Regions from separate parts of the Paenibacillus sp. P36 genome, predicted to be linked through region 3. Evidence: riboswitches for the same ligand, from Rfam matches in the RefSeq annotation. Region 3 holds a riboswitch; each other region holds the start of a gene.
The links. A riboswitch is a leader RNA that binds a small molecule or an ion and turns the genes downstream of it on or off. The one in region 3 is predicted to bind thiamine pyrophosphate.

Region 1 (4,213 bases), 3.2 Mb from region 3:
GTTGTGCTGTACTTGCCGCTGCTTGCTGAGGGGAAGCTTGGTTGCCGCAACCGCTGAGCAAAGCGGGGAGAAGGATGCATAAGCCGGCTATTTGTTTCATTTTAATTTTCATATGTCTATGTACCACTCCTATCGATAATCTTCCATTTCATTCTCATTGTACGGCGTAATTATGAAAAAAAAGAGAAGGGAAGCTGAATAGGAGATAAATGTTAGCTTAAAAATGGCTGAGTGTGTAAAAGAGCATGCAAAAAAGAAGCTGCACAGGCAGCTCCTCATTAAACTTGTTTAGCTCGATTCACAGTTAGATTAGGTCTATCGGTTTTCAAAGCGTATTTTCTGTTCAAAAGAAATCCGAATAACGACGCCAGCGACTGCTGGAACAGCATCCCTAGCACAACGGGAATCGCCACCGGAGGCGGAAAGTACGCTACAGCAAGCACGGCGCCGGCGCTAATATTCCGCATCCCGCTGTTAAACGTAAGCGCCACAACGACGTCCTGCTCCCACTTCATCAGCTTGGCGACGATCCATCCCAGGATGTAGCCGAGGGAAGCGAGGGCTAGTACAAAACCGGCCAAACCAAGCAGTTTGGCATTAAAATCACGCAAGTATGGCGCGATAACGGAGCTGTTAATCGCAACAACGATGCCCATGCATATTTTCGAAAAAGGACCTAGACGGCCGCTCCACTGCTCTTTAATTTTGCCCTTCGTCCATTGATTAAGGAGCATGCCCAGCAAGGACGGGACGACGATCATGAAGAATAGACCTTGCATCATGGCAAAAGTGTCCATCTGGACTTTCGTGCCGACCAGTGCAGAGAGTGTATAAGGAACAACAAACGGTGAAAGAACGGTATCCATGAGAATAATGGATAGAGTCAGCACGATGTTTCCACGATAAATGGCGACCCACACGAAGCTTGTAATCCCTGTTGGAATGGCTGCGGCCAGAATGAGCCCTGTGATGGTTAATGGTTCCGAGCTGTAAACGGCGTGACCGAGCCCAAGCGCAAGCAGCGGCATACCAACATGTAGAATCAGCAGCGTAGCGATAAGTGGGAAGGGCTGGACGATCACTTTAACAAATTCCTTGAAGCTGGAGCTGATGCTGCCCGAGAATGTCATAAAGGCAAACAGCCAAGGCGATAAGAAGGTAAAGCCGGATAAATGACTGCCGAGCAGAACGCCGATAAGTACGCTGACAGGCGTGATGAGTGGCAAAATTTTTTCCAGCTGGCGATTCAATTGAGCTAGCATCTGGGTGTTCATCCTTCCTGACAATGGATAATAAAGGCCGAGGGTTGCGTTCTCCCTATTATAAGAGCATTAGCTTCGGGTGACTAGGATAAGATGGGTTGGAAATTTTTATTTCCATCGACTGGATACCGTGTTATGATAATGAACAAATGAATACGAATGTATCCCTAGGGGCGCCGCAAGGCTGAGACAGAGCAATCTGAACCCTTTGAACCTGAACTGGGTCATACCAGCGGAGGAAAGTGGAAACCGGACTTTGGCGCCTCATTTTTGCATGTTTATTATGCGGGCAACCTACAACCACTTTTCTTGGGAAAAGTGGTTTTTTTGCGTCTTGATTGCCGCACCAGGCTAAATTGCCTATCGATACATCGGTTCAAAAAGTGAGGAGGCGGACTTCCATGTCCGAGCGCGAGCTGCATGTGATATCGAATGGCAAGTTGGCATGGAAGGAGATGGCTGCCATTGCAACCCAGATCCATCCTTATGTCACGGCCATACATATACGAGAGAAAAATAAGCCGATGGATGAAGTTTTTATGGGCGTACAGTATTTGTTGGAACAAGGTATACCCGCGAAAACACTTTGTATCAACGGCTACCCCTGGATGGCAACTGCTGCAGGGCTTGGCGGTTTGCACCTTCCCGAAAGCTCTCCACAGCTGTTGAAGATAAGAGATAGCTATCCAAGCGCGCATCGCACAGGAGTCTCTGTACATAGCACAGAGGAAGCTGTCAAACGCGAGCGCGAAGGGGCGGATTATGTCTTGTATGGGCATATTTTTGCAACAGGTTCAAAGCTGGGGGTTGAACCAAGAGGGCTTGAACAACTGGGGAATGTTGTCCGGCAGGTAACGATTCCGGTCATCGCTATCGGTGGCATAACACCTGCAAGAGTAAGGCCTGTTCTAGCTGCGGGAGCTTCCGGCATCGCGGTGATGAGCGGCATTTGGGAGGCGGATGACCCCATGGAAACCGTAAAAGCTTACATCCAAGAGTTGCAGCAGCAAGAAGAAACTAGAGGTGAGAGACTTGAAGCATACGAGTGACGTTATCATCGTTGGCGGAGGCGTGATAGGCGCATCGATCGCCTATCACTTGGCGAAGCGAGGCCAGTCCGTCACGCTGCTGGAGCGCAGCAGGCTGGGGACGGAGGCCTCGGCTGCCGCAGCCGGCATGCTCGGAGCGCAGTCCGAGATGGCGGACACCGGGCCCCTGTTCCAGTGGGCCAGGCAAAGCAGAGCGATGTTCCCCGAACTGAGCGGGGAACTGAGGAGCCTCACGGGCATCGACATCGGTCTCGTCCGTGAAGGGCTTTTGAACGTCGCGCTCAGCGACGATCAGGAGCAAGAGCTGCGCGCGAGGGAGAAGCTCCAGCGCGCAGCGGGTGAAAAAGCGGAGTGGCTGAGCGCAGCCGCAGCCTCAGCGCTCGAACCCGCGCTGAGCCGAGTGACGCGCGGAGCATTGTACCTGCCCGAGGATGGGCAGGTCGAGGCGCCGCAGCTGGCGGCGGCATTCGCGCAGGCGGCGCGGGTGCTCGGGGCGAAGCTGCAGGAATTCGCCCACGTGCAAGGGCTGCTGACGGAGCGCGATCGCGTCATCGGCGTAATGACGAGCGAGGGGCCGCTGTATAGCGAGCACGTTGTTGTGGCGGCCGGCACGTGGAGCGGCCAGTTCCTTGCCAGCAGCGGGATCGACCTGCCGGTGTATCCCGTGAAGGGGGAGTGCTTCTCGGTACTCACGGAGAAGCGCGAGCTGCAGAAGACCCTGTTCACGCCAGGGTGCTATATTGTCCCCAAAGCGGGAGGCCGGCTGCTCGTAGGCGCCACGGTTGTGCCGAACAGCTACGACCGCAAGGTGTCGCTGGCAGGGCTCGCGGAGCTGATGGAGCGAGCGAAGCAATTAATGCCCGCAATCGGCGATGCCGAGTGGGAGAAGGCTTGGTCAGGCCTGCGTCCGCAGACGCCAGACGGCATGCCGTACATCGGCAAAGTCCCGATGTATGAGGGCTTGTTTGCGGCCTGCGGGCATTACCGCAACGGGATTTTGCTCAGCCCGATCACAGGGAAGATTATCGCTCAGCTCGTATTAGGCGAGGACGTGGGCAGTTTACAGCCCAATTTGGAAGCATTTTGCCCCGATCAGTCGCGAACGTCCAAGCGCTTGGAAAGTGGGCGACTACAAGGAGAGGAGCTGCAAAGCATTGAAGCTGCACATTAACGGCCAAAGCGTAGAGGTTCCGGATGCGATTCGTACGATTGAAGAGCTGCTAGCCCATTTTGAGCTGCAGGAGAAAATGCTCGTTGTCGAGCATAATCAGAACATTTTACAAAAAGAAGATCATGTGAAAACGGAGTTATCGGAAGGACATAAAATCGAAATCGTTCATTTTGTTGGAGGGGGATAATTAACCATGTTAAAAATCGGTCCATATGAATTTCGTTCAAGATTGCTGTTAGGTACAGGCAAATTCCCGAATTTTGATATTCAGAAGCAGGCTGTGGATGTGAGCGAATCGCAGATTTTGACGTTTGCGGTACGGAGGATGAACATTTTTGAGGCGAGCCAACCGAATTTCTTATCCATGCTGGATGTGTCGAACTTCACGCTGCTGCCGAACACGGCCGGGGCGAAAACAGCGGAAGAAGCGGTGCGCATCGCCAAATTGGCGAAGGCATCCGGGCTTTGCGACATGATTAAGGTAGAAGTGATTGGCGATGAAATGACGCTGCTGCCTGACCCTGTTGAAACATTAAAAGCGTCGGAGATGCTGCTTGAAGAGGGCTTCATCGTACTGCCGTATACGTCGGATGACGTGTTATTGGCTAAGCGCCTGCAAGCGCTCGGAGTACATGCCATCATGCCGGGGGCATCACCGATTGGCACAGGACAGGGCATTATCAATCCCCTCAACCTGAGCTTCATTATTGAGCAAGCAACGGTGCCGGTCA
Region 2 (4,213 bases), 1.2 Mb from region 3:
CAGCAAGAAATCATCTATACGATGGGTGAAATCACGGAAACACGATCCCGGGAAACGGGGCATCATGTGAAGCGAGTAGCGGAATATTCGCGTTTGCTGGCGATAAAATACGGATTGTCAGAGCAAGAAGCAGAGGTTATTCGTCTAGCCTCGCCGATGCACGATGTGGGGAAAGTCGGGATTCCGGATGCGATCCTGAACAAGCCGGGCCCATTGACACAGGAAGAATTCGAAATTATGAAAACCCACTCGAATTTGGGTTATGAAATGCTGAAGCATTCGAACAAGCAAGTGTTGAACGCAGCGGCAATCATTGCGCAGCAGCATCATGAGCGGTTCGATGGTTCGGGGTATCCGCATGGACTTCGTGGCGAGGATATTCACGTCTATGGACGTATTACGGCGTTAGCCGATGTGTTTGACGCACTGTGCAGTGATCGTGTCTATAAGAAAGCATGGGAGCTGGATAGGGTGCTGGATTTATTAAAATCAGAACGCGGACGCCATTTTGACCCCGTGGTTGTGGATCTTTTTCTGGAGCACTTGGATGAATTTCTGGTGATCAAGGAGCTTTACAGAGAACAACGTTAACGGCATTAAGGATCGATAAAGCATAATAAGCCGACAGCCTTCTCATACTAGGTGGGAGATGATGGAGGTGAAGGCAATGACCAAAGTGAATCGTCCTGATAAGAAGAATAATCAGCAGAATGACGCTTCCTTGATGGAAGAAGCTCAGACGTTAAAGAAGCAAAATGCTGCTGAATTTCCACCTAGCTTAAACAACATTAACAAAACTAATTCATAGTTAAAGCGGTAAGGCTGTTCAAAAGGTCACGATAGACCTGCGAGCAGCCTTTTCTTATAGGCTTGCGGAATTTGGTCAAAAACGCGGATTATGTGGGGTAATCCCCGAATCCATATAAAAAAAGAGCTTGAACCTGCTTCTTTGTCACTCTTACGGAGACGGAGGAGCATTTATTTTAATTGACATTTCCTGTATGCTAATAAAGGGCTAGAGATAGACAGAAAGAAGGTGTCACGATGGAAGGAATTGGACTCGTACTGGAAGGCGGAGGTATGCGAGGCGTATACACCGCGGGAGTCTTGGAATACTTTATGGAACAAGATTGGTATTTCCCGTATGTAGTTGGTGTATCAGCGGGAGCCTGCAACGCGGTATCCTATATTTCGAAACAACCTGGTCGCAATAAGAAAGTGACCATTGACTATATTGGAGATCATCGGTATTTAAGTTATCGCAATTTATTGCGTCATAAGAGCATATTTGGCATGGATTTTATCTTCAATGAACTGCCTAATAAATTAGTACCGTTTGATTACGATGCATTTTATCGTTCACCCCAGCAATTCGCTATCGGAACGACTGATGCGCATACAGGAGAACCGGTCTATTATACGAAGCATCAACTTGACCAACAAACGATGCCGATCGTTCAAGCATCAAGCTCGCTGCCGTTTGTTGCGCAGCCCATTCTTTATGATGGCCGTACTTTATTTGATGGCGGCTTGGTAGATCCGATCCCTGTGAGGAAATCAGTTGCAGATGGGAACAGAAAGCATATCATCGTCTTAACCAAAGAGATGGGTTATCGCAAGACCCCTTTTAAGCAGCGCTGGTTAGCTAAAAGCTTTTATCCGAAATATGATGGCTTGGTGGATGTGTTAGTTAATCGCAGTGAAATTTATAATGGCACTTTAGAGCTTGTTAGGCAAATGGAAGCGGATGGCAGTGCAATCGTCATTCGTCCATCGTCCAAAGTGCTGGTAGGCCGAATGGAGAAAAATCCTAGGAAACTCGAAGTTTTACATGAGTTGGGTTATCAAGATGCGAAGCGGCTGGGCTCACAATTGAAAGACTGGCTTGTTAATTAATCGATGGATAAGAAGAAAAAGTAACCGAATGTTCATATAAACCGCGATTTCTGTGAAAAGGAATGGTGGTTTTTGTTTGCATTCATAGCGAACATGCGGTATGGTAATATCAAACCAATAAGAACCCACGGGAGCTTGAGTCGTCAGGCTGAGATTGTGACCGAAATGTCACTAACCGTTAATCTGATCTGGGTAATGCCAGCGTAGAGAATTCACACAAAATGTTTGTCTATTTCTTAATTTTGTATGGGTTTATCATTTTTCTACCAATGGCGCTCCCGGATAACGGGAGCTTTTTCTTGTGGTTATATAGATATAAGGGAGAGGGAAACAAGAAATGAACTGGAAAAAAATTGCACCACTTATGCTGGTGAGCTTGACTGTCCTTGCAGCAGGTTGCGGGAAACAAGAGGCGAAACCAGCCAATCCGGCAAGCCCGGCTGCTTCAGCAAGCCCAGCCGCTTCGGCTAAACCGCTGACGGATGTCAAGGTTGTCCTGGACTGGACGCCGAACACCAACCATACGGGTCTGTATGTGGCGAAAGACCAAGGATTTTTTGAACAAGAAGGACTGAATGTTCAAATCATTGCACCTGGCGAAGCCGGGGCGGATGCGATGATTGCTTCAGGAGCGGCTGAATTCGGGGTTTCCTATCAAGAAAGCATTACGCAGGGACGCATCCAAGGTGTACCCCTCGTTTCCATTGCAGCTGTTATTCAGCATAATACATCGGGATTTGCTTCACCGGTAGCGAAAAACATTAAAACACCTAAGGATTTCGAAGGGAAAACATACGGTGGTTGGGGAGCCCCGGCTGAAAGCGCAATGATCGACTCGCTGATGCAATCCGAGAAAGCTGATCCAAGCAAAGTGAAAAACGTAAATATCGGTGATGCCGATTATTTCACAGCAGTCAAAAGAGATATCGATTTCGCCTGGATTTATTATGCTTGGACAGGTGTGGACGCCGAGCTTCGCGGAGAGCCGCTGAACATGATTTATTTGAACAAATATTCGGATAAACTGGACTACTATACTCCTGTATTAGCAACAAACGAAAAACTGATTAAAGAGAAGCCGGAGCTAGTTAAAGCATTCACGGCAGCAGCAGCCAAGGGTTATCAATTCGCAATCAGCAAGCCTGAGGATGCCGCCAATATTTTGATCAAAGCTGTACCTGATTTGGATGCCAAACTCGTGATGGCCAGCCAAAAATGGCTTAGCCCTCGTTATCAGGATGATGCGCCGCGTTGGGGCGAACAAAAACGTCAAGTATGGGAAAATTACGCGAACTGGATGTTGGAGCATAAGCTTTTGGAGAAAAATCTCGATGTAGACGCAGCGTTTACGAACAATTTCTTACCTGCTGGCACGAAATAATTTTATGACTCGGAAGGGGCTTTTACGATGGCTAACGCGCTTGTAAGTATTCAAATTATTCCTAAAACAAAAAACGGTGAAGATGTGATTCCTTATGTGGATCGCGCGATTGAAGTCATCGCTAAGTCAGGTGTGAAATATTTCGTTTCCCCGCTTGAAACGACGATGGAAGGGGAACTGGATCAGCTTATGCTGATCATTCAAGATATGAACGAAGCGATGATTGAGATGGGTAGTCCTAACGTTATCTCGCAAGTGAAAATCTACTTTAACCCGTCTGGCGCATCGATGGACAAGCTGACGGAGAAATACAGATAATGAAACTGAAGAACGGATTGAAAGCAGGGTGGCCACCGATTGTTGTGGTCATCCTTCTCTTGCTTATTTGGCAGCTTGCGGTGACTTGGGGAGGAACGGCAAGCTGGTTGCTTCCAAGTCCACTCAAGATCTGGCAGGACGGTACAACGGACATGCCACGGGTATGGATGCATACATTTGCTACAGTACGTTTAATGTTAATAGGGTTTATTGTTGGCGTAACAGGAGGCGTTATCGTAGCAAGCTGCTTGCATCGAGTACCTTTTTTGAAGGCGGGATTTTATCCGCTCCTGATCCTGTCGCAAAATGTCCCGATTATCGCGCTGGGACCTCTGCTCATTATTTTATTTGGTTTTGGCATCATACCTAAAATTATTTTAATTGCACTAGTTTGTTTCTTTCCTGTCACTATGTCAACGCTGGACGGATTTATGCAGACGGACCGAAACATGTACAACTATATGCAAATGATTGGCGCCAGCAGACGGCAGATTTTTTATAAATTAGAGCTGCCGCACGCCCTTCCGTTTCTGTTTACCGGGCTGAAAATATCCGCTACCTACAGCGTGATGGGGGCTGTCATTGCAGAATGGCTTGGTGGCGGTGTCGGCCTGGGTT
Region 3 (4,213 bases):
CGGTTCAAGCGGATTTACGGGGATACGCTGACTGCTTCTTGGTTCGGCACCAAAGGAGACGGCGTGACGAACGATACGCTGGCTTTACAGACAGCGCTAAATACCGCGTCTGGTCATAAGCTTTTTATTCCCAAACAGCGGGCGGGCTTTTATTTAACAGGCCAATTGTTCATTCCAAGTCAAATTGCGATTGAATTTGAGCCAGGGACCGTCATACAAGCGGTAGATACACTGAGCAAAGTAGGGCCTGTCTACGAACGATTGATCCGCATCAAAACCGTTAAAGACGTATACATCAACGGAAACGGCTCGACGTTACGTATGAACAAGGCGGCGTATACGACAGGCGAACAAGCTCATATTTTTGACATCAGCGGTTCGGAGAATATTGTTATTGAGAATATCAACGCAAATGACAGCGGTGGAGATGGCTTTTATATCGGCTATTTCGAATCGACGGTAGGTTTCTGCCGGAATATTGTGCTCCGTAATTGCCGCGCGGATAATAACCGAAGACAAGGACTCTCTGTAATCTCCGTAGACGGTCTCACCGTGGAGGAATGCCGTTTCTCTGGCACGAAAGGAACAGCTCCGCAGAGTGGAGTCGATATTGAACCGAATGGCCAACTTGATTTGCTGAAAAATATTCGCTTCATCCAATGTGTGGCGGATGGAAATACAGGCCGGGGCTTCCTGGTCACTTTGCTGAAACCAACGGCTGCCAGTGAACCCATCGATATCGTGTTTGATAAATGCAAAACGAAAGGGAACTCGTTTGGTTTCTCCATGAATTATGGTGGAGATGGCACGAAAGCCGTACAGGGTGAAATCAAACTGATTGATTGTATCGCGGAAAGTGAGCAGTACGCCGGATTCTCGGATTTATCTTTCTCGGCAGACGGCGCGAAGCGCTCCTATATTCGGTGCCGGGCGATGAACTGTAACACGGTTAACCAGCCGGAAGACCCCTACGGTTACGGCTCCTCGTTCATCCTCACAACGGTACCGTCGCAGGTAAGAACCGCGATCGGAAATGCGGTTTATAGGGATTGCGAATCCGTAGATACGCGTCAGGTTCCGCTGATTAAGCGTGGATTCTCGTTAAAGAAAAACAACGCAGAATTGCTGCGGAACGTTACCTATTTGGGCTGCTCCGTCAAAGGCGGAGGCCAAAAGCTCTATGCCATAGACCCCTCAGCCGAGGATATCTATGCCTCCAAACAGCCGCTGCCTATTCAAGCATATCCTTCTTCCGGATCCGTCACTTTTGATTACATAGGCTTCAAAATCACCAACGCTGGCGCATCCGCTGAGGTCACCTTGCTGCTGCCAACAGCGAAAGCCAGCGTCACGTACACATTTTTTGTGGAAGCTCCGTATCAGCTTAATTTGCAAACACAACCGGGGAAGACGATTCTAACACCCTTAGGGGGTAAGACCCTGATTGGAACCAACCTGCAAGGAAATTCTATCGTGCTGACGGGCCGCTCAGATGGACAGTGGGAGATTTCAGGCATGGTAGGGGATTGGCTGCAATAGCAGGTTGTGGTAAGATTTGAGAAGACAATTGAATCGTATTGAACACTAGGGGTGCTGTTATAGCTGAGAAAGACGTTCGTCTTAACCCTTACACCTGATCTAGGTAATGCTAGCGAAGGGAAGTGGTTGTTTGTCGTTTGGGTACTGTCATAACGCGGCCGCTTTCTATCAGAAAGCGGTTTTTTTGTTTGACTACTAGATTAATTAAAAGGGGATAAGACAATGACTTTTTCTGAACGTTTATATGAGCGGCTGCAACCGGTATGGCGGAGAAACCACGCCCATTCGTTTGTTCAGCAAATGGGAGACGGCACGTTAGAATTGGAGAAATTTCGCTTTTATATGATTCAAGACTATGTGTATTTAAAAGATTATGCCAAACTGTTTGCATTAGGAGCGGTCAAATCGGATGATTTGGCAGTTATGGGGAAATTTGCGGCTCTGCTGGACTCCACATTAAATGAAGAAATGTCCCTTCACAGGGCATATGCCGCTCGCTTCGGAATCACGGAGGAGGAGTTGGAACAGGCCAAACCTTCCCCGATTACTTTGGCTTATACGCATTATATGCTGCATACGGCGCAAAACGGATCGTTAGCCGAGTTAACCGCGGCGCTGCTTCCTTGCATGTGGAGTTATTCTGAAATTGGCAAAGAACTAAGCCGATTGCCGGGAGCGAGCGAACATTCCTACTATGGGGATTGGATTAAAATGTACAGCTCCGAAGAGTTCGGAGGGTTAGCGCAGTGGTGCATCGGCCTGCTCGATCAGCTTGCCGAAGGGAAGCCGGAATCCGAACTCTATAGGCTGGAAGAGATTTTTCTGAACACGACGCGGTATGAATATTTGTTCTGGGAGATGGCTTACCGGATGGAAAGTTGGCCTGATGAATAGTTAGGAATTCAAGGAGAAAGCCACATGGCTTTCTCCTTTTTTCATTTAAGCTGTTCTAAAATTATGTCTTGACTAATATATATTCTAATATTAGAATAACTAACGTTATATAAATTATTCATAGGGGTGGTTCACATGCATATTTTGTCCATCGTGCTTCAAATTATTTTAGGGATCGGGTTTCTGCTGTTTGGTTTCATGAAGTTCGGCAGCAAGCAGATGGTAGACGAGTTCAAGCGTTATCGGCTATCGACGGGAATGAGGATTTTTACTGGTTTAGTAGAAGTGCTGTCGGCCGCTATCATTATTATCGGCATTTGGGTTAGTCCGTATGCCTTAATCGGTGCTATTCTTATGGCAATCACCATGTTTGTTGCGGCTCTTGTCCACTTGGTTCGCGTGAAAGATCCAGTTGGTAAAGCCTTGATGCCCATCATTCTGTTCATACTCGCTGTTATTGTCATTATTTTGAACTGAAGCAGAAGACATTCGATTTTTTCTAATTGAAATTCCTGAGGAAGTCGAATATCCTTGTGTATAAGAAAGCAAGATAAGGTGGTTGGCGTATGACTGAACGCGATAAAGAGGGTATAGAGCTTGATTTAAGGCTTATACGCGTTATAAGAAACATGGTAAAGGAATTGTTTGGCAGCATGGAGCGCAGCATTGATAGCTTTGATCTCAGTATCGAGACATTCCAGATTCTTGAGTTTCTTTACAATAAAGGTCCACACCCTATACAGAAAATTAGCGACACGTTCTCGATTCCAAGCGGGAGTATCACTTATGTGGTGGATAAGCTTGAGAAGAAAGGATTCGTGGAACGCCTTCCTATTCCAGGTGATCGCCGCAAGGTGAATGTGGTATTGACCGGCGAAGGCCGAAGTTATTTTGATACGATTTTTCCGACTCATGTCCAAGCGATCTCCGACGATTTGTCCTTTGTGACGGATGAAGAGAAGCATGAACTCATTGTCCTGCTTAAGAAAATTGGATACGGCATTAAGAATCGTCAAAGCGATGCAACTGCACAGGAAGATGAAAATAAGTCATAATCTTTGGTATGATGCAAAAACGACCCTCTAACTGAAACAAAGAGGGTCATTTTTATCAATAAAAATATCCTATTATTATAATATATATATTATTAACATTCATATCTGGTATAGATGGGAGAGATTACAATGAACATACAGATCCTAGGCCCAGAGTTTCAAGGGAAAGAATCTTTCGACGGAGGAAGGATATATGCGCAGAAGCCGCTAGGATTTTCAGGCCAAGGAGCCGCTACCGTGCGGCTTGGACCTCTTTTCTATTGGTCATGGGGGCATGCGGTGAAGGAAGGCGGCATCGGCTTTCATCCTCATCAAGGCTTTGAAATTCTAACTTACGGTATCAACGGAAAAGGAACTCACCGGGATACGCTCGGCACAGAGAGTACACTTGAAGCAGGCGACGTACAGTTGATGCAAACCGGATCGGGCATGCATCACGCAGAGACCGTCACTGCAGGTTACGAAGGTTTTCAAATCTGGCTGGAACCCTATTTACAAGATGCGTTGAATCGCGAACCGGTGTATACCTTTTACGATAACGAAGAGTTCCCTCGTATATCCTACAATGGCGTTAACGTGAAAACGGTAGTAGGGGAAGGTTCTCCGGTTCAAAAGCTTGTAACCGACGTAAACATGTACGATATCGAAGTTGAAGCCGGGGCAACGTACGTTCATCGGATATTGCCCAACCGTACGTTCGCAGCTTTAGCGTTTCGCGGCAAATC
Region 4 (4,213 bases), 4.3 Mb from region 3:
CTTATCCGTCGTGACTTCGATAGGCGCATTGTAATTAAGCTTTTCGACGCTATATTTGTTGGATGAGGTTTGGATCAGAGAAGTTCCTAAAGAACAAACCGCTAAAATTATAAGAGCATGAGACAGCAGCATCCAAGTCTTGTGCTTTTTGTGCAGAGCCTGCTTCTCGGATTTTTTCAGCTTGCTCGTGTTCGCTTTGTTCGTCTTCGCGGCAAGCACGTAACCAATGACGGCCAAAATGAAGAGTGCTGCCCCTATATAAAGCAAAATTGCAGTAAGATTCGACCCGTTCTGCATGGTGGTAGTATCCATTTGATATGAGCTCCTTTACGTTAATAATCCGTCATACACTACATATTGTAGTTTCGATAGAGGCAAGAAGTCAAATTCTTTGTAAAGATCCCGTTTTGGACATAAAAAAAGGAGGATTTTCCCTTTCAATTGTTGAATCATGTAAGTAAATGTCTATTTTTGTAGAAAAATTTATAGAAAAGAGGGGGTATGACCAAATGACAGCACAAATGCTGGAACTACATAAAAGAAACGGGTTAATGGTGAAGCTGTTATGGGCTTGTTTGGTGTTAGGAATGGGGGCTTCCTATAGATCCATGGGAGTTGTTATGACGCTGCTGACTTTTGGAGCGCCTATTGCGGTCATTTGCACGCTGCTGATCTGGAGGAAAATCGGGGTCACTTACACCAAATATATCATTGCCATAGGCCTTAATGTGATTTCATATTTCTTTATGACGCATAATCACGCTTTGTCCAGCATGCTTATCTTGTATTTAAGTTTAGCGCTGGTTTCCTTGTATATGGATTATAAGCCGTTACTGCTTAATGGCGTTATCGGAATCGTTAATTTGAACTATTTCTGTTCCACGTTATCGGGTCCGATTGACTATATTGCTATCAATGCTTTTTATGTGCTAATCATCATTACGCTAATAGGTCAAGGCCAGATAGGATTCCGATTATTAAGCCGTGTAGCTCAGAGCGGTCGGGAGTCCGAGGTGTCACGGATGAAGACGGAAGAGGTTCTGACAGGCGTCCGTACGACAACAGAGGCACTGGGAACATCCAGTAACACGCTTCATGAAAATGCCTCCGTGACAGGCAGAATCACAGAAGAAGTCGTTGCGGCTTTTCAGGAAATTTCCATCGGCATTGAATCTCAAGCCACTTCCATTACAGACATTACAACGGCTATCCAAGATGTGAATGAGACGGTGGAGATGACCTCTTCCGCATCGAACACGATGAGCAGCAGATCCCGGGATACAGCTCGGATGACGAATGAAGGCAAAAGCCAGATGGAAGATCTGACGCATAAAATTAAGGATATTACCGTGATCGTAACGGAAACGTCGAGCATCATGAATGAAGTGAACGAAGAAAATGTGAAAATCGGAAATATCGTGACAACGATTGCCGATATCGCGAATCAAACGAATCTTCTATCGCTCAATGCGTCCATCGAGGCAGCTCGAGCCGGGGAACATGGCAAAGGGTTTGCCGTAGTTGCCGGAGAGATTCGGAAGCTTGCAATGAACGCTCATGTAGCTTCAACGGATATCTCAGAGATTCTAGGTTCCATTCAACAGAAGGTGGAGACCGCAGTTGAGAAGGTCGCCATTGGCAAACTGGCGGTAGAATCGGGCAGAAAATCAGCGGAAAGTGTTGATCAGCTATTCGAGGTTATTAACACGAATACAGCTGAGGTCATGGAGCAAGCGGAGAACTTGCAGCGCATGAACCAGCAGTTGCAAGTGTCTTCCCAGAAGGTGGCCGAGGAGATGACATCCGTGGCAGCGATAACGGAAGAGTCCGCCGCATCCGTGCAGCAAGTGCTTGCCAGCGCGGAAGTACAGCAGAAACGGGTGGAAGATATTGTTGACAGCATCCGCCAGTTATATGGATTAACACTGGATTTAAAACTTTTGATGGATAAATAATTTCTCCAAAGGCATTGCCAAATATCGAGTAATCCGCTACAGTTAAGCCAAATGAATAGCAACACGGGTGCTTGATGAAGTCAGGCTGAGATAGTGGCCCTATGCCACTGACCGTTAATCTGATCTGGGTAATGCCAGCGTAGAGAATTGGAGTGCCTCTTTCTGCACTAATTTTATGCCTGCCGCATCCCGGTAGGCTTTTTTTCGTGTTCGCCTATCTCATTTTAACAAAAAGGTATCCAGGAAAAGGAGTGGGAAGAAGAAATGGCACAAAAAGGAACAGGAGCAAAAGGGTTAAAATTGACCGATATTTTGGTCACCATCGTGATCGCGGCGGTATTTGGGGTGATTTATCGCATATGGGGACCCATGTATGATCTTCTAAAACCGATCGGTCTACACGCGGAGCAGTTAAGCTACGGGATGTGGTTCATGGCGGCTACATTTGCTTTCCTCGTTATTCGTAAACCAGGCGTCGCCTTATTGGCTGAAGTTGCAGCCGCGACGATTGAGGCTCTTTTTGGAGGATCATGGGGAGTATCGACGCTTGCGTATGGTATTCTTCAAGGGCTTGGCGCAGAGATCGTCTTCGCATTGTTCATGTATCGCCGGGCGAATGTGGGTGTAACCGTTCTAGCTTCGTTCGCATCCGCTGCACTTTCTTTGCTTGTAGATAAATATTATGGCTATATCGATCAGCTAACATTCTGGAATTATTGCTTATTTATTGGGCTTCGTCTTGCAGGTTCCGCCATTATAGCTGGGGTATTCGCCTATTACTTGGCAAAAGCATTAGCTCGCACGGGCGTACTGAACTTGGTTCGACCGGTTTCAAAGAACGATTACGATGTACTCGGGTAATGCCTATGAGCGAGGGCATTGGGGTTACCAATCTGCGCTTAAAATATCCGGGTAACGAGGTTCCCCTGTTATTTCAAGGGATTTCCTTTTCGGTGATGCCGGGGGAAAAAGTGCTGCTGCTCGGGCCAAGCGGCTGCGGGAAATCAACACTGCTTCAAGTACTGAGCGGGATCGTCCCCGACATTATCGAGATTCCGCTGAAAGCGGATAAGCTTGTCACACCAAGCCGATGGGGGTACGTGTTTCAAGATCCGGACGCTCAGTTTTGCATGCCATATGTGGATGAGGAAATTGCTTTCGTATTGGAAAATAGGCAAATCCCCCGTGAGGAAATGCCGGAACGGATCGCGCATTATCTGAGCTTGGTGGGTTTGCAGCTGGAAGACGCTCACACCTTAATCAACCAACTGTCGCAGGGAATGAAGCAGCGGTTGGCGATTGCAAGCGTCCTTGCGCTGGAGCCGGAAGTGCTTTTTCTAGATGAGCCTACAGCGTTATTGGATGAGGAGGGCACGGGGCTTGTTTGGGAAACGATCAGGTCCATTAGCACTGACAAAACCTTGGTCATTGTGGAGCATAAAATCAGCGGTATTCTCGATCTTATCGACCGTCTGATTGTCATCTCTCCGGAAGGAGAGATTCTGGCTGATGGCTCACCACAAGTCGTATTTGATAGGTACAAAAAGCAGCTTGCCGACTACGGGATTTGGTATCCGGGCGTTTGGAGCGAACTCAACATGGAACGCTTAAACAGGAGCAAGTTGCCCGCGGAAGTCGAAGCTGATGCTGAGAACCGGCAGCCGATCATGTCCTTTCGCGATTTCACCGGGCTTCGCGGCGGACAGATCAAGACCTCTGTGGATAACTTGAGCGTCTATCCCGGTGACTGGATAGCGATCATCGGTGCCAACGGTGCGGGCAAAAGCTCGCTCCTGCTCGCCATCATGCGGCTCATCCCGACCAAGGGCAGCTGCTGGATCGCCGGCGTGAAGGGCAGCAAAATCGAGCAGCTTGCGGAGCAGGTCGGCTTCGTGTTCCAAAACCCCGAATTCCAATTCGTGACGAATTCGGTGGAAGAGGAACTGCTCTACTCCCTGCCGGAGGCGGAGAGAGGGAAGGGCGCCCAGCAGGCTGCTCTGGAGGAGCTGCTGCGGCAGTACGATCTGCTCGCGCTGCGCAAGCGGCATCCGTTCCAGCTCTCGATGGGCCAGAAGCGCCGCTTAAGCGTAGCTTCGGCGATGGTGCGCAGCCCGCGTATCCTGCTGCTCGATGAGCCCACCTTCGGGCTCGACGCACGCGGTACGATGCGCATGCTGGAGCAGCTGGAACGGCTGCGCGCAGGCGGGACCGTCATCGTGATGGTGACGCACGATGAGGAGATCGTCAAAAGCTGCGCC

Region 1: linked by a shared signal. The riboswitch ahead of ACKTT9_RS35125 (DUF561 domain-containing protein) and the one ahead of tenA (thiaminase II) in region 3 are both predicted to bind thiamine pyrophosphate.
Region 2: linked by a shared signal. The riboswitch ahead of ACKTT9_RS16470 (ABC transporter substrate-binding protein) and the one ahead of tenA (thiaminase II) in region 3 are both predicted to bind thiamine pyrophosphate.
Region 4: linked by a shared signal. The riboswitch ahead of ACKTT9_RS01740 (ECF transporter S component) and the one ahead of tenA (thiaminase II) in region 3 are both predicted to bind thiamine pyrophosphate.

What each region holds. Positions count from the first base shown of each region.
Region 1 covers NZ_AP038372.1:8,018,050-8,022,262, reverse strand. Annotated here, with positions in the region: gene ACKTT9_RS35135 (hypothetical protein) at 1-112, opposite strand, end outside; gene ACKTT9_RS35130 (bile acid:sodium symporter family protein) at 279-1,262, opposite strand; TPP riboswitch at 1,422-1,520, shown strand; gene ACKTT9_RS35125 (DUF561 domain-containing protein) at 1,664-2,311, shown strand; gene thiO (glycine oxidase ThiO) at 2,295-3,482, shown strand; gene thiS (sulfur carrier protein ThiS) at 3,466-3,669, shown strand; gene ACKTT9_RS35110 (thiazole synthase) at 3,676-4,213, shown strand, end outside.
Region 2 covers NZ_AP038372.1:3,688,167-3,692,379, forward strand. Annotated here, with positions in the region: gene ACKTT9_RS16455 (DUF3369 domain-containing protein) at 1-591, shown strand, start outside; gene ACKTT9_RS16460 (hypothetical protein) at 668-808, shown strand; gene ACKTT9_RS16465 (patatin family protein) at 1,045-1,896, shown strand; TPP riboswitch at 2,014-2,121, shown strand; gene ACKTT9_RS16470 (ABC transporter substrate-binding protein) at 2,234-3,277, shown strand; gene ACKTT9_RS16475 (MTH1187 family thiamine-binding protein) at 3,305-3,595, shown strand; gene ACKTT9_RS16480 (ABC transporter permease) at 3,595-4,213, shown strand, end outside.
Region 3 covers NZ_AP038372.1:4,860,322-4,864,534, reverse strand. Annotated here, with positions in the region: gene ACKTT9_RS21815 (right-handed parallel beta-helix repeat-containing protein) at 1-1,539, shown strand, start outside; TPP riboswitch at 1,577-1,677, shown strand; gene tenA (thiaminase II) at 1,762-2,433, shown strand; gene ACKTT9_RS21805 (DoxX family protein) at 2,569-2,910, shown strand; gene ACKTT9_RS21800 (MarR family winged helix-turn-helix transcriptional regulator) at 3,000-3,488, shown strand; gene ACKTT9_RS21795 (pirin family protein) at 3,618-4,213, shown strand, end outside.
Region 4 covers NZ_AP038372.1:378,965-383,177, forward strand. Annotated here, with positions in the region: gene ACKTT9_RS01730 (DUF3105 domain-containing protein) at 1-312, opposite strand, end outside; gene ACKTT9_RS01735 (methyl-accepting chemotaxis protein) at 510-1,955, shown strand; TPP riboswitch at 2,009-2,118, shown strand; gene ACKTT9_RS01740 (ECF transporter S component) at 2,220-2,816, shown strand; gene ACKTT9_RS01745 (ABC transporter ATP-binding protein) at 2,822-4,213, shown strand, end outside.